4 regions of the Lysinibacillus sp. JK80 genome follow, and region 4 is predicted to be linked to each of the others. Evidence: riboswitches for the same ligand, from Rfam matches in the RefSeq annotation. Region 4 holds a riboswitch; each other region holds the start of a gene.
The links. Region 4 has a riboswitch for cobalamin ahead of HXV90_RS12785 (ABC transporter substrate-binding protein). Riboswitches for the same ligand answer to the same signal wherever they lie in the genome.
Positions count from the first base shown of each region.

Region 1: it holds a riboswitch for cobalamin, as region 4 does, so the genes downstream of both, nikA (nickel ABC transporter substrate-binding protein) here and HXV90_RS12785 (ABC transporter substrate-binding protein) in region 4, are expected to answer to the same signal.
Region 2: it holds a riboswitch for cobalamin, as region 4 does, so the genes downstream of both, HXV90_RS01710 ((2Fe-2S) ferredoxin domain-containing protein) here and HXV90_RS12785 (ABC transporter substrate-binding protein) in region 4, are expected to answer to the same signal.
Region 3: it holds a riboswitch for cobalamin, as region 4 does, so the genes downstream of both, HXV90_RS04160 (glutaredoxin family protein) here and HXV90_RS12785 (ABC transporter substrate-binding protein) in region 4, are expected to answer to the same signal.

Region 1 is NZ_CP058997.1:795,078-800,150, reverse strand. It holds gene metE (5-methyltetrahydropteroyltriglutamate--homocysteine S-methyltransferase) at 1-2,009, shown strand, start outside; cobalamin riboswitch at 2,157-2,349, shown strand; gene nikA (nickel ABC transporter substrate-binding protein) at 2,499-4,115, shown strand; gene nikB (nickel ABC transporter permease) at 4,187-5,073, shown strand, end outside.
Region 2 is NZ_CP058997.1:334,234-339,306, forward strand. It holds gene cbiQ (cobalt ECF transporter T component CbiQ) at 1-662, opposite strand, end outside; gene HXV90_RS01700 (energy-coupling factor ABC transporter substrate-binding protein) at 668-925, opposite strand; gene HXV90_RS01705 (energy-coupling factor ABC transporter permease) at 943-1,689, opposite strand; cobalamin riboswitch at 1,839-2,023, opposite strand; cobalamin riboswitch at 2,275-2,456, shown strand; gene HXV90_RS01710 ((2Fe-2S) ferredoxin domain-containing protein) at 2,603-2,974, shown strand; gene cobJ (precorrin-3B C(17)-methyltransferase) at 2,979-4,646, shown strand; gene HXV90_RS01720 (sirohydrochlorin chelatase) at 4,661-5,073, shown strand, end outside.
Region 3 is NZ_CP058997.1:788,025-793,097, reverse strand. It holds gene HXV90_RS04180 (ABC transporter ATP-binding protein) at 1-499, shown strand, start outside; gene HXV90_RS04175 (DUF2089 domain-containing protein) at 690-1,055, shown strand; gene HXV90_RS04170 (SHOCT-like domain-containing protein) at 1,068-1,454, shown strand; gene HXV90_RS04165 (hypothetical protein) at 1,464-1,745, shown strand; cobalamin riboswitch at 2,116-2,293, shown strand; gene HXV90_RS04160 (glutaredoxin family protein) at 2,412-2,636, shown strand; gene nrdI (class Ib ribonucleoside-diphosphate reductase assembly flavoprotein NrdI) at 2,633-2,992, shown strand; gene nrdE (class 1b ribonucleoside-diphosphate reductase subunit alpha) at 2,989-5,073, shown strand, end outside; gene nrdF (class 1b ribonucleoside-diphosphate reductase subunit beta) at 5,070-5,073, shown strand, end outside.
Region 4 is NZ_CP058997.1:2,499,096-2,504,168, reverse strand. It holds gene HXV90_RS12795 (class I adenylate-forming enzyme family protein) at 1-305, shown strand, start outside; gene HXV90_RS12790 (acyl-CoA dehydrogenase family protein) at 307-1,974, shown strand; cobalamin riboswitch at 2,032-2,214, shown strand; gene HXV90_RS12785 (ABC transporter substrate-binding protein) at 2,352-3,320, shown strand; gene HXV90_RS12780 (FecCD family ABC transporter permease) at 3,317-4,318, shown strand; gene HXV90_RS12775 (adenosylcobinamide amidohydrolase) at 4,315-5,073, shown strand, end outside.

The DNA of each region.
Region 1 (5,073 bases), 1.7 Mb from region 4:
TCAGTGTAGCAAGAGGAGACAAAACAGCCGTAGCTAGTGAAATGACAAAATGGTTTAATACAAATTATCACTACATTGTTCCAGAGTATGAGGGACAAGCCTTACAACTAACAGAAAATAAAGTGTTAGCCGACTTTTTAGAGGCGAAGGAAACTTTCGGTATCATTGCGAAGCCGACACTAATTGGTCCCTATACATTTTATAAGTTAACGAAAGGCTACAACAAATTAACACAGATTGAGTACTTATTAGCTTTATTACCACTCTATACGCAGGTATTAAAAGAATTAGTGGATGCAGGTGCCACTTGGATTCAGCTAGAAGAGCCATCCCTCGTCTTAACACTTGATCCAGCAGAGATAAAGCTGGTGAAAGAAATGTATGACCAGTTAGCCACTGCCGTTCCTGAGGCTAAAATAATGCTACAGACTTATTTCGAAGCTTTAAGTGCCTATGAAGCATTAAGTACATTGCCTGTTCAAGGATTCGGTTTGGACTTTGTTCATGGCTATAAAGGAAATATGGCGTCACTTCGTCAATTTGGTTTCCCGCAGGATAAAGTATTAGGAATAGGGGTAGTGAATGGCCGTGATATTTGGCGTTCAAACCTGGCGGAGGTCAATGCGACGATTCAAGCCATTGAACAGCTAAGTCATGCGGCTGAACTATGGATTCAACCATCAAGTAACCTACAGCACGTTCCAATCACAACCTCTCTTGAAAATGAACTTGACCCTGTTTTAAAGCAGTCTCTGGCCTTCGCAGATGAGAAAATCGTAGAAATCACGGGGCTGACTAAATATAGACGAGATAAAGATGGTTCCTTACAACATAATTTTTCAGAAAGTATGAAGGCGATTGAGGCTCTAAAAAATCATCCAATCCGCCAAAATAAGTTAATTCATCAAGCCGTTCAAACTGTGACAAAGCAAGATTTTGAACGACACAGTAATTTTACGAAGCGACAAACGATCCAACAACAAGCCTTAGGATTACCGCTGTTTCCAACAACTACAATCGGTAGCTTCCCGCAATCAGATGAAGTGAAAAGAAATCGTAATGCGTGGCGAAAGAAACAATTATCGAATGAAGCCTATGAAACATTTTTAGAAGACGAAACAAAGCGCTGGATCTCCATACAAGAGGAATTAGATATCGATGTACTTGTTCATGGTGAATTTGAGCGTACAGATATGGTCGAATATTTCGGTGAAAAGCTGACTGGCTTTGCCTTTACAGAGAAAGCGTGGGTTGTTTCATATGGATCACGCTGTGTGAAGCCTCCGATCATTTATGGAGATGTTGCATGGGCTTCACCAATTACCGTAAAAGAATCCGCCTATGCCCAAAGCCTAACGAAGCGATTTGTAAAAGGCATGCTGACAGGGCCAGTAACAATATTAAATTGGTCCTTTGTGCGAGATGATTTGTCCCGTAAAGATGTCGCTTATCAAATTGCATTAGCACTCCGTAAAGAGGTGGAAGCACTAGAAAACGCAGGTATATCAATTATTCAAGTGGACGAGCCAGCGTTAAGAGAAGGTTTACCGCTTAGAAAGGAGGAATGGGGGGCTTACTTAGAGTGGGCTGTCAATTCCTTTAAGCTTGCGACATCTAGTGTCAAAGATGAAACACAAATCCATACACATATGTGTTACTGCGAGTTTAATGATTTCATCGAACCAATTAGCGCACTAGATGCAGATGTGATTTCCATAGAAACATCACGAAGTCATGGGGAACTTATTACCTCACTACAAGCACAGCCCTATAAAAAAGGAATTGGCTTAGGCGTCTATGATATTCATAGCCCTCGTGTACCAAGCGAGGATGAAATGCTCGCTATTATGAAAGATAGTCTACAGGTGCTGGACCGTTATCAATTCTGGGTGAATCCAGATTGTGGCTTAAAAACGAGAAAAGAAGATGAAACCGTTGCAGCTTTAGCGAATATGGTTGCTGCTACTAAAACGTTGCGTCAAGCTGTACAGCAATCTACATCAAGCTAACGAAATGATTTTTAATCTACCACATCTACTCTCCAATAACGAAGACTAGGGTAAATCCCTAGTCTTTATATGTTACGTCGATATATATATTATCTTCAGAAAGTAAAATTGACGTGAACATGCGAGCATGTTATGTTTATTACTAATTTCATAGCAATCATTACAAGTTTGAGTGAAATCGTCTTTCATTCAATTAAAAGGAAAATGGGTGAAAATCCCATGCTGTCCCGCAGCTGTAAATGAGGAGTTTTGTTTCAAATACCACTGAGTGAGTACTTGGGAAGGTGAAACAAAATGATGATTCATGAGCCAGAATGCCTGCTTGTAAGAAGATTCATTGATGATCTACGAAAGATAGGGAGATGGATGGAGACTTGCTCATCGTGGGTTTTTCTGTCCTTATTCTTTTTTAGAATAAGGTTTTTTTATGCCTTCTCTTCTTCAACAAGTAGATGTATTTGTACTACGAATAGAGATAGGAGACAGAAAATGAGATTGACAAAGTATTTACTTCCTTTCCTGCTTGTCCTGACGTTCAGTTTACTTGCTGGCTGTACAGGCACGGATGAAGAAAAGGAAAAGACCTCAGCAAACCAAACAGATGAAAAAATAATAACGATTGGCTGGCCATTAGATGTCGGTCCATTGAATCCTCATACATATTTACCGAATCAAATGACTGCCCAAGCAATGGTTTATGAATCCTTGGTGGAATACAATGATGATGGTACTGTTACGCCTAAGCTCGCCGAAAGCTGGGACATCTCTGAGGATAAAACTTCGTATACTTTCCATCTAAGAAAAGACGTGAAATATTCAGACGGCACTGCATTTAATGCAGATAATGTCATTCGTAACTTTGACGCCGTTTTAGCGAATCGAGACATGCATTCTTGGATGGGCATGGTTAACCACATGAAAGAGGTTGTAAAAGTAGATGATTTTACAATTCGTCTGCAATTGGATGAGCCTTATTATCCAGTCTTAAACGAACTTGCCTTCGTCAGACCTTTCCGTTTTTTAGGGGATAACGGATTCCCAAAGGATGATATGACGCAAGATTCTATCAAAGCACCGATTGGAACAGGCCCTTGGGTATTAACTGAATACAAAAAGGACGAATATGCATTATTTAGTCGCAATGAAAACTATTGGGGAGAAAAACCACTAGTTGAACAAATAAAAGTAAAAATTATTCCTGACTCAGAATCTATTTCATTAGCATTTGAAAACGAAGAATTAGATTTAATTTATGGGCGTGGCATTATTAGTTTAGATAACTATACGTATTTAAAAGACAGTGGCAAATACAAAACTGCTACCTCTGAGCCTTTATCTACGAAAGCACTGCTATTCAATACACAATCTGGTCCATTATCTGAGCTAAAGGTACGTCAAGCCATTCAATATGCTATTAATAAGGAACAAATGGTCGACAGTATTACACATGGTACGGAAAAAGTAGCGAACACATTGTTCTGGGATGCGATTCCTTATGCCAATATAGATTTAGCACCTATTGTATACAATCCAGAAAAAGCCCAACAATTGCTAGATGAGGCAGGGTGGTTATTACCTAAGGGTGAAAAAATTCGTTCAAAAAACGGACAGCTGTTGTCTTTAGATTTGATTTACATTGCATCCGATGCGATTCAAAAACCAATGGCAGAATTAATGCAAGGTGAACTCGCAAAAATTGGCGTTCAGTTGAATTTAGAAGGGGCAGATGTAATGGTCGGTCTTCAAAAATTGATGGATGACCAGGTGGATATTAATTTCTGGCGTACCAATGGACCACCTACAGATCCACATAGCTTTGCAAATGAATCAGCTACACCAAATGCTAGTGGTGTGTACGAGGCGAAATTAGGCCTAGCAAACGCCAAAGAAATCGATACGAAAATTCACCAATTATTAGTAGGAACAGATGAACAGGAACGCGTGCAGCTTTACACGAATATTTTAACGATGTTTCATGACCAGGCACTCTTTTACCCTATTTCTTACGAAACAAATAATGTGATTTATCAACCATCTCTAAAGGATTTTGCACCACGTGCATCTGAATATGATATACCTTATGCACAAATGGCTAAAGAAAAATAAAAGTGGAGGAGAGAGTGTGTCTAGCAGAGACAGCTCTCTCTTTATCATAGGATTGAGTAGGAAGTGACAGCATGTATGAATCAACATGGATCTTTTGTTTAAAAAGAATTTTAACATTGCCCTTTGTCTTATTAGGCGTTTCCATCCTAACCTTTGTATTTATTCGTTTTGTTCCTGTAGAGCCTGCTGAAGTCATACTACGTTTGGCAAGGGTTGCGCCAACAGAGGAAGCCATTCAGGCATTACGTGAGGAACTGGGAACAGACAAGTCGTTTTTTCTTCAATATTTGCTATGGGGAAAGGGCGTAATCCAGCTAGATTTTGGAACATCTTTTGTTAGTAAATTACCTGTGGCACATGAACTATTCGTGAAATTACCCGCAACCATTGAATTAGCTATTGCTGCGTTTATCCTCATTTTAGGGCTAAGTATTCCATTCGGAGTAATAAGCGCATTGTATAAGCACACCATCATCGATAAAATCATACGATTCTTTAGCATATTGAGTGTGTCGATTCCAGCCTTTTGGTTAGGTTTCCTATTACTCTATTTATTTAGCTTAAAATTAGGACTCTTTCCGACAAACGGGAAGGGCACACCTGCTCATTTAGTTTTACCCGCCTTCGCACTGGCGTTACCAACAATTGGATTATTCGTTCAGCTTATCCGTTCAACCATCCTAGAAGAATTACAGCAGCAATATGTTCAATATGCACGGCTAAGAGGATTAAAAAGCTCCGTGATTCTTATCCGTCATGTTTTGCGAAATGCTGCTATTCCCTTGACTTCCTTGCTAGGCATGACCCTTGGCAATCTTTTAGGTGGAGCCGTGATTGTGGAGCAGGTTTTTAGCTGGCCCGGACTCGGCAGGTACTTAATAGAATCCATTATGAACAGGGATTATCCAGTTGTACAATGCTATGTGTTAATTATTGCGGTTATCTATGTGCTTGCCAA
Region 2 (5,073 bases), 2.2 Mb from region 4:
CGTGATTGCATGGCATTGTTGAGCTCTCGGCTACGCTGAAACATTTCCACAAATAATGCCACAATAAGCATGGAGACAGAGCGTAGCCATTGCATCGGTGAATGATAGCCAAGACGTGCTTGCTGGGCGAGATGTATATTTTGCATGCTTTCTAAAAACATAAAAATAAAACGATAGATTAGTTCGACGAGCTCCACTAATAAAGAGGGGAGTCGCCATTGTCGTAGCACATAACATATTCCTTGTACGGAAGTGGTTAGAATTAAAAAGTATAAACAACTAATGCTACCAAGGACAATAAAGAACAGCTGTTGCGCTGCTAACACACTTGCATTCCCAATAAAGACAGTCCAATTCCTAAATGTAAACGACCAAATATGGGCAGGGAGTGTATTCGTTGATGATGTAAAGGAAAGTAAAATAGATACGAGACTTGTTAATAAGAAAAAGCTAGGTAGCAATAATAATTTGCCGTAGTATGCAAGCGGAATTTTTGCACCTAAAATGATAAAAGCACTCATTACAAAAAATGTAATGAGTGAAAGTCGTTCATCTCTCATGATGAGCGTTATGAGAAGTAGTCCAAGTGAAAATATCATTTTTTCTAGCGGATGAACGGACGCTAGCTTATTCAGATAGGCATACTTATCAATGAGTAACATAATGGTTAACCTTCTTTGTGTTTGCCACGCATATAGCCGATGAAGTAGCCAATAAAGCCAGCTCCTATAGCTGCCTGTAGCACGAATAATAAGCTTTCGATTTCACCACTTGGTGGCTCCCATAGACTTTCAAACCATGGTTCATATTCCGCATTAATTTCACCAATAGCTGCTTCTGCTTCTCCATCAGCACCACCAAATTCAGCACCTTTTTGTATGAATAAGGGAATGATGGCTAACAACACAACAATTGCTAATAACAATAAATTTTTTTCATTTGTTAATGTGCCTCCTTTGTTGAGAAAACACGTAACGTTTTTAATTCGCTAACATTGTATTTTTTCAAGAAATTCATCACAATGACCGTTAAAATTCCTTCACTCACTGCTAAAGGAATTTGAGTTAAGGCAAAAATACTTGCAAACTTTGTAAAGGATGCCATAAAGCCTCCAACCTCTGAAGGAAAGGCTAGTGCAAGTTGTACAGAAGTCACAATGTATGTACCTAAATCACCAAGCATAGCTGCAAAGAATATGGCTAGTGAAAATGACAACCCTACTTTTTGAGCCCCTTTAAAGACAAAGTAAGCAATAAAAGGACCAACAATAGCCATAGAAAAGGTATTAGCCCCTAAAGTTGTAATTCCTCCATGAGCTAATAATAAAGATTGAAATAATAAAACGATTGTTCCAATTACACTCATTGCTAGAGGGCCAAAGAGTACTGTCCCAAGTCCTACACCAGTTGGGTGAGAGCAACTACCTGTAACTGAAGGGATTTTTAGGGCGGATAGCACAAAGGCAAAGGCTCCTGAAAGCCCCAAAAGCATTTTTGTTTCAGGATTTTCATCAATGGTTTTTCGAATAGAACGCAATCCTAGAATGATAAATGGGATAGAGATCACCCACCAAAAAATAGCCCATTCGATTGGTAAAAAACCTTCCATGATATGCATGGCAAAGGCACGTTTTGGCACGATTAAAAAGGCCAGTAAAAAATAACTAAGTTTCCACCATGATAATTTCAAAAAGCTTTCCTCCTAACTAATTAATAGATTTTTAGAATATTGCGTGCGTAATTAAAAAAAGCACTTCTCCTTAGGTGGAAAAGTGCATAGCTAAAAAAGCAAATAACAGTCTCATCTGCTAAGCCGCACACCTATCCTCGTAGGTTGAAACGATCACTTATTTTTCGGCAGGTCTCCTGGCTCTAGTTCAATGCTTTATAGGTCTTCCCATCCGTTGGACAGTGACATATTCTATAAAGCTCCCTATTACAGTGGCGGGACCGCGCCGGGCTCAAACCGGCTTCCCTTTTAAGCAAAATGACAAGCACTTTGCACCGAAAAACATTCAAATTGTGAGATTTCACGACAAAGTGTAACATGAATTTCCATAAATATGCTATACCTTTTATGAAATTTTTTAAATTAAAGGTCAACAGTGAATATTCTGATAAAATTTTGTGCGCAAATTATATAGATTGTATAAATTTCATACCTAGTTCCATTCAAAATTGATAAATTTGTCATAAATTTTTAAAGAAATATTGAAATTTTAAAATAATAAGATATGATAAAGACAGTTTTCTATTTAAAATTCTAATAAAAATTTCATATAAAACGTCAATAAGTGCTCGAATAGCTCGAGATAATAGGGAAATTGGTGAAAATCCAATACAGCCCCCGCTACTGTAATAGCTGATGAAATCGCAAAGCCACTGGTACAAACTTGGGAAGGTGCGACAGTAAAATGAAGCTTAAGTCAGGAAACCTGCTTATTTGATTGTGCATGCAAACTTTTCGGAGGGAGAAGTTGAAGCGAAAGCGGGTACCTGTATTTCATTCTATTCGTTTTTATTTGGCTTCTACAAAACCTTTACTCTTCGTTATAGAGTAAAGGTTTTTCTTTTTCCAAAAAGCAAATGAGGGGAGACAGAAGATGACAACTTGGAATTTAGAGGGGATGAAAACACATCTCTTTATTTGCAATGGCAGTAGCTGCATGAAAAAGGATGGGGAGGAAATTACCTTAGCCATTCGAGATGAGATACAACGGCAAGCACTCGATCAGGAAATACATACGACAAGAACGCGCTGTAATGGACGCTGCAAGGATGCTTGTGTGGTAATCGCTTATCCTCAAGGAAACTGGTATCGTGTGCCATCAACAGAGCATGCTAGAACACTAGTACAAGATTTACATCATGAATCCTTATACAACGAACATGTCTTTACACTTCGTGAAGGTACATTACAGCGTACTGCTCAAACAACTGCCATTAAAGGGATCGAAAAGGTGAAAGAGGGGTAACAACATGGCGCAAAAAGGAAAAATTTTCGTAGTAGGCTTTGGACCTGGAGATTTTAAGCATATTACGACACGTGCAGTAGAGGCTTTACAACAAAGTGATATGATTATAGGCTATAAAACCTATGTAGAGCTGATTCAAGATTTAGTAAGTGCAAAATCGATTGTTAGTACAGGCATGACAGAAGAAGTGTCGCGTGCACAGGAAGCCGTTCGTCAAGCCGAAGCAGGGAGCATCGTCTCAGTAATTTCGAGTGGTGATGCAGGCGTCTATGGCATGGCAGGATTAGTCTATGAGGTGTTAATTGAGCTAGGCTGGACAGAAGCAACAGGAATTGAAGTTGAAATTGTTCCTGGGATTTCTGCGATTAATTCATGCGCTAGCATACTTGGTGCACCTATTATGCATGATGCTTGTACAATCAGTTTGAGTGACCATCTAACACCTTGGAATTTAATTGCAAAGCGTGTCGAGGCAGCTGCAATGGCGGACTTTGTCATTGCTTTATACAATCCTAAAAGTGGACGTCGAACAAGACAAATTGTCGAGGCTCAACGAATACTCTTAGAATATCGTTCGCCAGACACACCAGTTGGGCTTGTGAAAAGTGCCTATCGAGAACGTCAAGAAGTGACCATGACAACACTAGCAGAAATGCTAGAACATGATATTGGTATGTTGACAACTGTCATTATCGGGAATTCGTCAACATTTTTCTATGACAATAAGATGATTACGCCCCGCGGTTACCAACGTAAATATACCCTGGGTGAAGAGAAACAGCCATTACGTCCACATCAACGTTTACGCGAAGAAAATGAACCTTGGGCAATGAACCAAGAGACGGGAACAGCGCGAAATGACTTTACGGCTGACCCTAATGCAGGGCGCTTTAATAAACCCAGTATAGCCGCTACGCCAAAGCCGAAAAAAACAGCTCTTGAAATGGCTACAGCGGCACTTGCAATGGTAAAAGGGACAAGCGCAGTCAAAGTAACACCGAAGCTTGTACAGCAAAAAATAGAATCTATTTTTGAATTAGCAGTAAGTCCTGGTGTAGCCAATAAGTTTTTTACTCCCCAGCAAATGATGATGTTAGCGGAGGTCGTTGGGGATGAGGGGACGATGGAATACACACCAGATCATCAAATTCATTTGAAAATACCAACGACTGCCCCTGAACAGATCACAGAGAAATTACAGGAAGTAGGGTTTTTATTATCCCCGATTGGTGATGTGTTATCACTGAAGGCTTGTGATTTTTGCTACGGTGAAAAGGCTGATTCAATACCATATGCAGAGGAAATACAAGAAAAACTAGGCGGTATGTCCTTACCGAAGACATTAAATATTGGCTTTAATGGCTGTGGGATGGCCTGTTATCGGGCTGTATTTGATGATATTGGCATCGTCTACCGCAAAAGTAAATTTGATGTCTTTATTGGAGCAAAACCAGTCGGTCGTACAGCACACGCAGCACAGCCTGTTGTAGAAGGGCTGGAGCCTGAGCAGCTGATTCCACTCATTACAGATATTATTGAAGAATATAAAGCAAATGCTCATCCAAATGAACGCTTATTTAAATATTTTAAACGTGTGAAAAAAATACTGCATTTTACGTATCAAGATATGTCTTCCAAAATAAAAGTAGAGCCAGCTCCGTGCGGCGACTAGTAAGGAGTAGAGAGATGAAAGCTATTTTATTTGTCGGCCATGGGAGCCGTTTAGCAGCAGGAAATGATGAGGTTCGTACATTTATCGAACAAATGACACCGCGTATTGATGAACAATTTTTAGTGGAAACTTGTTTCCTTGAATTTGCTTCACCTAACATCGAAGAAGGTATTACAAACTGTGTGAAAAAGGGAGCTACAGAGGTACATGTAATTCCAATCATTTTACTGCATGCAGGCCATTCAAAACTGCATATTCCAGCGGAAATAGAGCATGCGCGTGAGCATTATCCAACAATTACCTTCACATATGGTCAAACAATTGGTATCCATGATGAAATCTTTGCCATTTTACAAGATCGCCTAGCTGAAATTGGCTTTAATTCAGAACAAGAGCAGGAAGACACAGCGATTTTATTGATTGCACG
Region 3 (5,073 bases), 1.7 Mb from region 4:
TAATCTAAAACAGACGATTTTCGAAATACTCGAAGAACCGTTTTTGAATTTCGAGCATTTTAGCAAAGCAGAGCGACAACAGAAAGTAAGGGAATTACTAGACTGTGTAGAGTTAGAGTGGGCAATGGCTCAAAACTATCCCTCACAGCTAAGTGGGGGACAGCAGCAACGAGTCAACATTGCTAGAGCTCTTGCATTAAAGCCGAAACTGATTGTTTTAGATGAGGCCATTAGTAGTCTTGATATGATTTTGCAAAAGACGATTATAGAGCTACTGCAAAGACTTCAAAAAGAGCTACAGCTTGCTTATCTATTCATTTCACATGATTTACAGGCCACACGTTTTATGTCAGATCGCATCCTTGTGATGCAGCATGGTCAGCTAGTGGAGGAGATAGGCAAGGATGGGACATATCAGCACCCCGCTTCACAAGCGTTATACAATGCAATTTTGCCATCACACCCGCGGGAAAGAAAAAAGAAGGATAGACCCAATTAAACAGAAACGCCATTTTGAGAAATTAAAAATGGCGTTTTCTTAATTTTTAAAGCAATATAGAAACAAAAATAAATAAAATTAATCAAGATATTAATTTTATTTATTTTTTAATTAAAATTATTAATATTATTATTTACATCTTTAATTTCTTTATTATATAATCAGCTTAACTTAAAGGAAGGAGTTCACTATGGCTTATCAAGTAATCACAAATTGTCCTGTCTGCAGTAAAACATTAAAAATTACGAAGTTACAGTGTTCTCATTGTCACACGACCATTGAAAATGAGTTTGAATTGTCGAAGCTAGCATCCTTATCACAGGATCAGCTTCATTTTGTGGAAGTATTTTTAACCTGCCGAGGAAATATTAAAGAGGTTGAAAAGGAACTGGGGGTTTCGTATCCAACAGTTCGAGGCAAGCTAAATGATATTATTTCATCCCTTGGCTATGCTCAAAAGAAGAAAAATGAAGTAGATGAGAAAAAAATTGTAAGCATGCTTGAAAATGGCGAAATCACAACAGATGAAGCCATAAAGCTCTTAAAAGACGAATAGGGAGGAACGACCATGAAAGAGGAAATTACAAAAGTGTTAACGATGATTCAAGAGGGCAAAATTGATGCGGATAAAGGATCAGAGCTGATTCAAGTGCTACAACAGAAAGAAGAATCAGAGAATAAATTTGTGGAAAAAACAAAGTATTTAGATAAAACGTTAAAGGTCCGTGTTGTATCCACCGAAAATGATAATGTCACGGTAAATTTACCAATTAAACTTGTCAAAGCCGTATTGATGGCAGGACACAGCATCGCTGCAAGTATTCCGCAATCTGAAAAATACGTAAAAGATATCGACATCAATCTTCTTCTTGAAGCAATTGAAAATGAACTAGATGGACAAATTGTAGATATAAAATCAGCAAACGGAGATTCCGTTGCAGTCTTCATTGAGTAGAGGCGACGAATGATGCATGTAAAAGTGAAAGCAAAAGACGTTCGCTTTACCGTCCCTGTTCCCTATACTGTGCTAACCATTGTCCTCTCCATTTTAACTTCTAAATGGATTCAGCAACAAGCCAATAAGTGGACAAAGGCATACTTCGATAAAAAGAAAATAGACTTTACCTTTCCCCTCATCGACAAAGAAATGTTAAAGCCGATTATCAAGGAACTACAAAATTATAAAGGACTTGTGCTAGTCGATGTCAAAGCTCAGGACGGGACTGAGGTTAAGGTTAGACTATAATCCCAATGATAGAATGGTAAGAGCATGTTATGATAAAAGCATGCTCTTTATTAATGTAATGAGCATCATTTGAAATGGGTAAGAGATGATCATTATTTCAGGACTTACGATAGAGACAACTATTTTTCAATGGTACATAAAATAGAAGATTTCTTTAAACTCAAATTAGAATTCTAGATCCATTTTAATAGAAAATCACGTACATCGTTAAAAATAGATTTTTGATTTGGGTATAAGTGATTAGTGGTAATCTATTTGGAACTACATAATTAAAAATACTGAATAATCCAAAAATAAAGAAGTTTAGAATCTTGATTTACTTTTCATTTGAAGGATGGTACACTTAAAACTATTGAACAACAACTATATATTGTGTTCGTTTTACAAAGGTACTACTACATGTAGTTTAAAAGGGAAGTTCGGTACAATTCCGACGCTGTCCCCGCAACTGTGAAGCTGACGATGATTGCAACCACTGTGCATTTGCATGGGAAGGGAATCAGAGAATGAAGCAAAGCCAGGAGACCTGCCTTTATAAAACAAATTTATCATTTCTTCGGGGATTAAGAGATGGGAACGTCAGTATTTTTGGTATGTTAACGTTTCCATTTAGCCTATCTCTTTAGAGGAGATAGGCTTTTTTATTTTATGAAAAGAGGGATTTCTATGAAACTTTATACGAAAACAATTTGTCCAAAATGCCTATGGGTAAAATCTGAACTACAACGTGCAGGACTTGAAGCTGAAATTGTTAACATCGATCACGATGAACAAGCAAAGCAAACGATTATTGACGCAGGTTTTTTAAGTGTGCCTGTTTTAGAGATGAATGAAACTTTCATAGGAGATGTTCAGGAAATTGTTTCTCAAATTGAGTTGATTGCCCTATGATTGTTTACGCGAGTCGTACAGGTAATGTCCGAAATGTTGTATCCAAATTAAAGGCAGAATGTATCGAGCTCTCGGAAGAATTGCGATTGAACAAGCCATATCTCTTAATTACCTACACAGATGGTTTAGGTGACATTCCAGCAAAGGTACAACGTTTCTTAGAAAAAAACAGGGATTTTTGTAAAGGAGTAGTTGCCAGTGGTAATAGTAACTTCGGTCATCATGTATTTGGCGCTGCTGGTGAGAAAATCGCTGCTACCTATCATGTACCCTTAGTAAGGAAATTAGATTTACGAGGTAATCAAACGGATTACGAAGCAATACAAACGTTTTATGAAACGAGGGTAATGAGATGAAAACCTATTTAAAGCTTAATAATGACGTACTGAATCGTTATAGTACAACTGGATTACTTGAGTTAGAAAAGGACCGCGAAGCTACGCGCCGCTACTTTTTAGAGTATGTTAACGTACGTTTGCGTTATTTTATAGATATTGAGGAAAAAATACGCTATTTAGTTGATGAGGGCTACTATGAGAAAGCATTTATCGACATGTACGAAATGGAATTTATTAAGAAGCTGTACAAGAAAGCCTATGATTATAATTTCCGCTTTCCATCCTTTATGAGCGCAAGCAAATTTTACGATAGCTATGCTATGAAAAGTCGTGATGGGGAAGAAATCTTAGAAAAGTATGAGGATCGTATTGTCATTATTGCTTTGTATTTAGCTCAAGGCAACACGGCTCTAGCAGAACGCTCTGTCGAAGCAATGATGGAAGCCTATCAGCCTGCAACACCAACTGCTTTAAATAGTGGTAAGAAAGCACGTGGTGAATTAGTCAGCTGCTTTAAATTATCAATGGATGACTCCATGAATAGTATTGCTGAAAATATTGGCTATTGTTTAGAGCTATCACGCCTTGGTGGTGGAGTTGGGGTCAACTTAACTGATTTACGTCCATTAGGTGATCCAATTAAAGAGATATTAAATCGTGCAAGTGGTGTCATCCCAGTAGCGAAACTGTTAGAAAATTCTTTCAGTTATTCTAATCAGCTAGGGCAACGAAATGGCTCAGGTGTTGTCTATCTAAATATTTTCCATGCAGACATAGAAAATTTCATTTCATCAAAAAAACCAAATGCTGATGATAAAATTCGCCTCGCAACCCTTTCAACAGGGATTATTATACCTAGTATTTTCTTCGAACTGATGAAACGTGATAAGGATATTGTGTTGTTTAGCCCATATGATATTTTTAAAGAATATGGTAAACGTATGTCTGAAATTTCTATTTCAGACATGTACTACGAGCTACTTGATAACCCTAAAATTCGTAAAATTAAACGTTTAAATGCACGAAAGCTTTACACAGAGGTGAAAAAAGCACAATTTGAATCAGGCTATCCGTTTGAAATCTTTGATGATAATGTCAATAAGGTACATCCTTTAAAAAATATTGGACGTGTCAAAATGTCCAATTTATGTACAGAAATCTTACAAGTACAAGAGACAAGTATCATTACGGACCAGGATCAACCAAATGACTATGGATTAGATGTATCGTGTAACTTAGGTTCCATCGATATCCATGCAGCAAGTAAAGTCAAGGATTTCGGCGCATTAGTCGATACAGCCATGCACCTATTAACGAATGTATCGCAAATGACGCATATTAAGAATGTTCCGTCTGTTGCAAAAGCCAATCAATTAATGCATTCTGTAGGGCTTGGCTGTATGAACCTCCATGGGCATCTCGTGACAGAAGGCATCCTGTACGGCTCAAAAGATTCCATTGATTTCATGGATCACTTTATGGAAGCGATGAACTATTATTCTCTGAAATCTTCGATGGAAATGGCGAAAGAAAAAGCTGCAACCTTCTACCGATTTGAGGACAGTGATTATGCATCAGGTAGCTATTTTGACCAATATATCAATAAAACTGAAGAAGAACTATCGCCTGCTGTGTTGAAGGCGCTTGGCAATATTCCAATCATCACAAACAAGATGTGGGAAACGTTAAAGCAGGATGTAATGCAGTACGGTCTATTCCATTCCTATCGTTTGGCTATTGCACCAACTGGTAGTATTTCATATATTCGTAGCTGTACGGCTTCAATCGCACCATGTACAGAGCGCGTAGAGGTTCGTGATTACGCCGATAGTAGAACCATTTATCCAATGCCTCATTTAACAAATGACAATAGTCATTTATATGTGGAGGCGTATGATGTAAATCCGTATGATTTAATTGATTTATATGCAGCTTCTCAAAAGCACGTTGACCAAGGTATTTCCATGACGCTTTATGTAACGGACAATTGGACAACCGAACAATTGGCTAAAGTATACATTTATGCGTGGATAAAAGGCATTAAGTCTGTTTACTATGTTCGTCAACGATTACAAAGCTTAGAGGAGTGTGTAGCATGT
Region 4 (5,073 bases):
AAAAGGATGTCATTATTTCGGGAGGTGTCAACATTTATCCGAAAGAAATTGAAGATTGTTTATTGAGCTTTGAAGGTATATTCGAGGTTGCGGTAATTGGTGTACCACATCCGCAATGGGGGGAAACTGTAAAGGCGGTGTATTCTGCTAAACAAGACATCCATGAGGAAGCTTTGAAAGCTTATTTAGAGGAACATCTTGCAAAGTTTAAAATACCACGTATTTTTGAAAAAGTAGAAGCGCTACCACGCAATGCATCAGGCAAAATATTAAAACAAAATTTAAAGGGGCAAGAGGTGAGATAGCATGAAAGTATTACAACAAGAAGCAATGCGTACTACGAACTTTTTTACTGAAGATGACACGCTTCAAAAAATAGTAGAAATGATGTTAGATAAAGAGTTTTTATCCTATGCCCAACGAGAGTTAACAGATTTTGGTGAGCTATGTGCAGGTGATATTGATGCAAGGGCAAAGCATACAGATCGACAGGGTGAGCCTCGCCTTCAAAGATATGATGCCTATGGGGAAGAGATATCGGAGGTTTGGGTTAATGATGGCTATAAAAAAACGATTGAAGAGACATATAATACTGGGATTGTAGGCTATGTACACAAGCATATTCCGCAGCTAGGACACAAGGGGAATTATGTTTATAGCTTTGCACAAGGTTATTTGCTATCACATGCAGAGCCCGGTTTTTATTGTCCAGTAACATTGACAATGGCAACTGCCTATCTATTAGATCATTATGCAGATGAAGAGGTAAAGCAGCGTTTTTTACCACATGTGTGTGCAACAGGTGACACAGATTTATATGAAGGTGCGACCTTTTTAACAGAACGTCAAGGGGGCTCTGACGTAGGTGCAAATGTGGTGGAGGCGAGAAAGGATGGCACTGCTTATCGTCTATATGGTGAAAAATATTTTGCATCCAATGCGGGCATGTGTGGTGTAGCGATGGTATTAGCACGACTAGAAGGTGCGCCAGCAGGTTCCAAAGGCTTAACATTGTTTGCAGTTCCTTGGCGCAAAGAAGATGGAACAACAAATCATTTACGTATTCGCCGACTGAAAGATAAGCTAGGCGTTCGGGCAGTTCCCTCTGGTGAGGTAGAATTTGATGGTGCACTTGCCTATGTTGTAGGGGAGCAAAATAAAGGGATTTATTATATGCTAGAAGCACTAAATCTCTCTAGAATTTGTAATGCAGTCGCTTCAATTGGTATTATGCGTCGCGGCTTCTTAGAGGCAAAACATTATGTAAGCAATCGACATGCATTTGGCAAGCCCTTAACACAGTACCCTATGATTCAGGATACTTTAGGGAAATTTGCAGCTAAGTTGCACGTGGAAGTAGCGACAGTTTTTGATCTTATCCAATTATACGATAAAGTGACAAGTGGACAGGGAACTCAGCAAGATCTTATTATGAATCGTTTATATATTGCCATTATGAAAAAGGAAACAGCAGAGCAAGCTGTTCATTATGCTAGTGAGGCAATTGAATTACACGGAGGTAATGGCTATATAGAAGACTTTGTAACGCCCCGCTTATTAAGAGACGCCCAAGTGTTAACGGTGTGGGAGGGTACGGCTAATATTTTGGCCTTAGAACTCATTCGTTTAGTAGATAAGTTTCATGCTCATGAACTTTTTGTACAGGAGATGGAGGAACGATTAGACAAATTAGCTGACAGCTCACTAGTACAAATCGTTAAAGAACAATTGGCGAATATGTCTGTGAAACTGCAAATTTTTAGCGCTTTAGACGAGGCAACGAAAACTTTTGAAGCTAAGGGTATGGCGGAAAAAATGGCTCACCTTTATGAAAGTGTCATAGCGGTTGAGTGGGCACATAAATTTGGTGGGAAATATGAAAAACTAGCGGACGTTTATTTAGAACAGACATGGTCATTAAGAGAAATGGGTGCTCAAATGAAAACAGTCCAATACTTTTCTGAAATTGTATAATGGCCGGGGAGTCGTCTTGAATGGAGGCGACTTTTTTCATTTTCATGTATAATGAAATCAACTGAATATTATAAAGGTTCTTTACTTAAGTAAAGTGAAAAGGGAAATCGGTGTAATTCCGATGCGGTCCCGCCACTGTAAGTGTGAGTTTTTTCAAATGATGCCACTGAAGATTTCGGGAAGGCTTGAAAAATCGCAAGTAGCACTAGCCAGGAGACCTGCCTTTATAACGACATGACAACCTACGAGGATAGGGTGGTGGATTTTGTATCAGTTTTTTTGGTGCGATTTTGCCCCCTCATCGATCAAAGATGAGGGGTTTTATTTTGATGTAGAATAAAGCGAAATGTCGCACGGATCAACGAAGGAGGATTCACATGAAGAAATTTTGGAAAATAGGATTATCAGCATTTTTAGCAGTAGGCTTGCTAGCTGCTTGTGGGCAGGAAGCAAAAGATAACAAGCCATCTAACGAGCAGCAAACACAGCAAGAAACAGCACAGGTGGATGAAGCGACATTCCCAATGACGATAACAGATGCCCTTGGTAAGGACATTACACTTGAAGCACCTCCTGAGAAAATTGTTTCACTTATTCCGAGTAATACGGAAATCCTTTTTGGATTAGGTTTAAATGATGAAATAGTTGGTGTTACTGACAACGACGATTATCCGCCAGAGGCAACTGAGAAGGATAAGGTTGGCGGTATGGAATACAATATTGAAAAAATTATTGCCTTAAAACCAGATATCGTTTTTTCACACGAATCTAGCATGTCTCTTTCAGAAGAGGCTATTGCACAGCTTGAATCAGCAGGTTTAAAAGTATTTGTAGTAAGAAATGCACAAGACTTTAATGAAACATATGCAACAATTGAGCAACTTGGACGTGCTACAGGGAAATTACCAGAGGCAGAAAAAATTGTTGCGAATATGAAGGCAAAAGTAGAAGATGTTTTGTCTAAAGTCAAGGATGTTGAACCCAAAAAAGTGTTAGTTGAAGCATCAGATGAGCCAGATATTTATACAGCTGGTAATGGTACATTTATGAACGCGATGCTTGAGATGATCCATGCAAAGAATGTAGCTGTAGATGGTGATAATTGGTATAAAATTGATGCAGAACAAATTATCGCAAAAAATCCAGATGTCATCGTGGTGACATACCATTATGTACCAGATATTTTAACGAAAATACCAAAACGTGCGGGCTTTGATACGATTAATGCCGTAAAAAATAATGCGATTGTGCAGGTAGATGAAAGTACAACAAGTCGTCAAGGGCCACGTCTAGCAGAAGGTCTAGAAGAATTAGCCAAAGCAATCTATCCTGAGGTATTTAAGTGAAAAAAATAGCACTAGCCTATACACTAACATGTACGCTTCTTCTTATTAGCATCTGGTGTGGCGTAGCGATAGGCTCGGTTCATATTCCATTAGAAGTATTGTGGAATAAGGCGGTTGATGAAACAGCCGCCAATATCTTTTGGAAAATTCGTTTACCTCGTGTGTTATTAGCGGGACTAGTAGGCGCATCTCTAGCTATTGCTGGAGCAGCTTTCCAAGGTTTGTTAAAAAATCCATTAGCAGATCCATATACACTAGGGGTTTCATCAGGGGCTTCTGTTGGTGCTGTTTTAACGATCTTTTTTAGTATTTCTATACCTGTTGTCGGTTTGTATGCGCTGCCAACCTTCAGTATGATTGGTGCTATCATCACGATGGTAGTTGTTATGAGCTTTGCTAGACTCGTAGACCGCTCATTAAAAATGGAAACGTTGATATTAACAGGCGTTATTTTTAGTTCATTTTTAGGTTCCCTCATTTCATTAATGATTGCCTTATCTGGTGAAGAATTACGTCAGGTAATAGGCTGGCTACTTGGTTCTGTTTCGATGCGTGGTTGGCCATATGTCCAGATGATCATTCCATTTGTGATTGTAGGTTCAATAATGCTATGGACACAAAGACGAGAATTAAATGTCTTATTGTATGGTGAAGAGCGAGCAAAACATTTAGGTGTTAATGTAAAGCGTAGTAAATATTTGATATTAGCAGGGGGCTCCATGCTAACTGGGGCAGCTGTAGCAGTTTCTGGCACAATTGGCTTTGTAGGATTAGTGGTGCCGCATATGACAAGGATGATTTGGGGTTCTGATCATCGCCACTTATTACCATTATCTTTTTTCAATGGTGCAACATTACTCATTATTTGCGACTTAGTAGCACGAACAATCATTGTGCCAAGAGAGCTACCAATTGGTGTTATTACGGCATTTATTGGAGCACCTGTTTTCTCCTATATTTTTTATAAGCAGCGAAGAAGCAAGGGGGTACGGGCATGATTGTTGTTGAACATCTATCAGGTGGCTATGAAGATGTACCAATCGTCAGGGACATTAGTTTTACTGTTGAAAAAGGAAAAATTCTTGGCATTCTAGGGCCGAATGGTAGCGGGAAATCCACATTATTAAAAGTAATGAGTGGTATTTTACCAGCTACTGCTGGAACCGTTTCGATTGATGGACAAAATATTCTTTCTTATAATGCTCGTGCTTTGGCGAAAAAAATGGCTGTATTACCACAGCTTCATGCAAATGCTTTCTCGAACAGTGTGAGAGAGGCAGTTTCACTGGGGCGCTACCCGCATCAAACAGGCTTTTTCTCGAGTTGGTCTGAACAAGATGAGAAGGCAGTTCAACATGCAATGCTTCAAACAGGTGTAAAGCGATATGAGCATACACCGATGGAATTTTTATCTGGCGGTGAACAACAAAGAGTTTTTGTTGCACAGGCATTAGCTCAAACAGCTGAAATCTTACTGCTGGATGAACCAACGAATCATCTTGATATTGCACACCAACGTCAAATTTTAGATATGGTTCGGAAGGAAGCCATGGAGTGTGGTTTAACAGTCGTTATGGTACTACACGATATGAATTTAGCCTCTCTTTATTGTGATGAATTATTGCTGATGGAAAGCGGACAAATGAGAGCACTTGGTGCACCACATGAAGTATTAATTGCCTCCCAAATTGAAGAAGTTTATCAAGCACGGGTGACTACATATGCTCACCCTGAAATACCAAAACCTCAAATT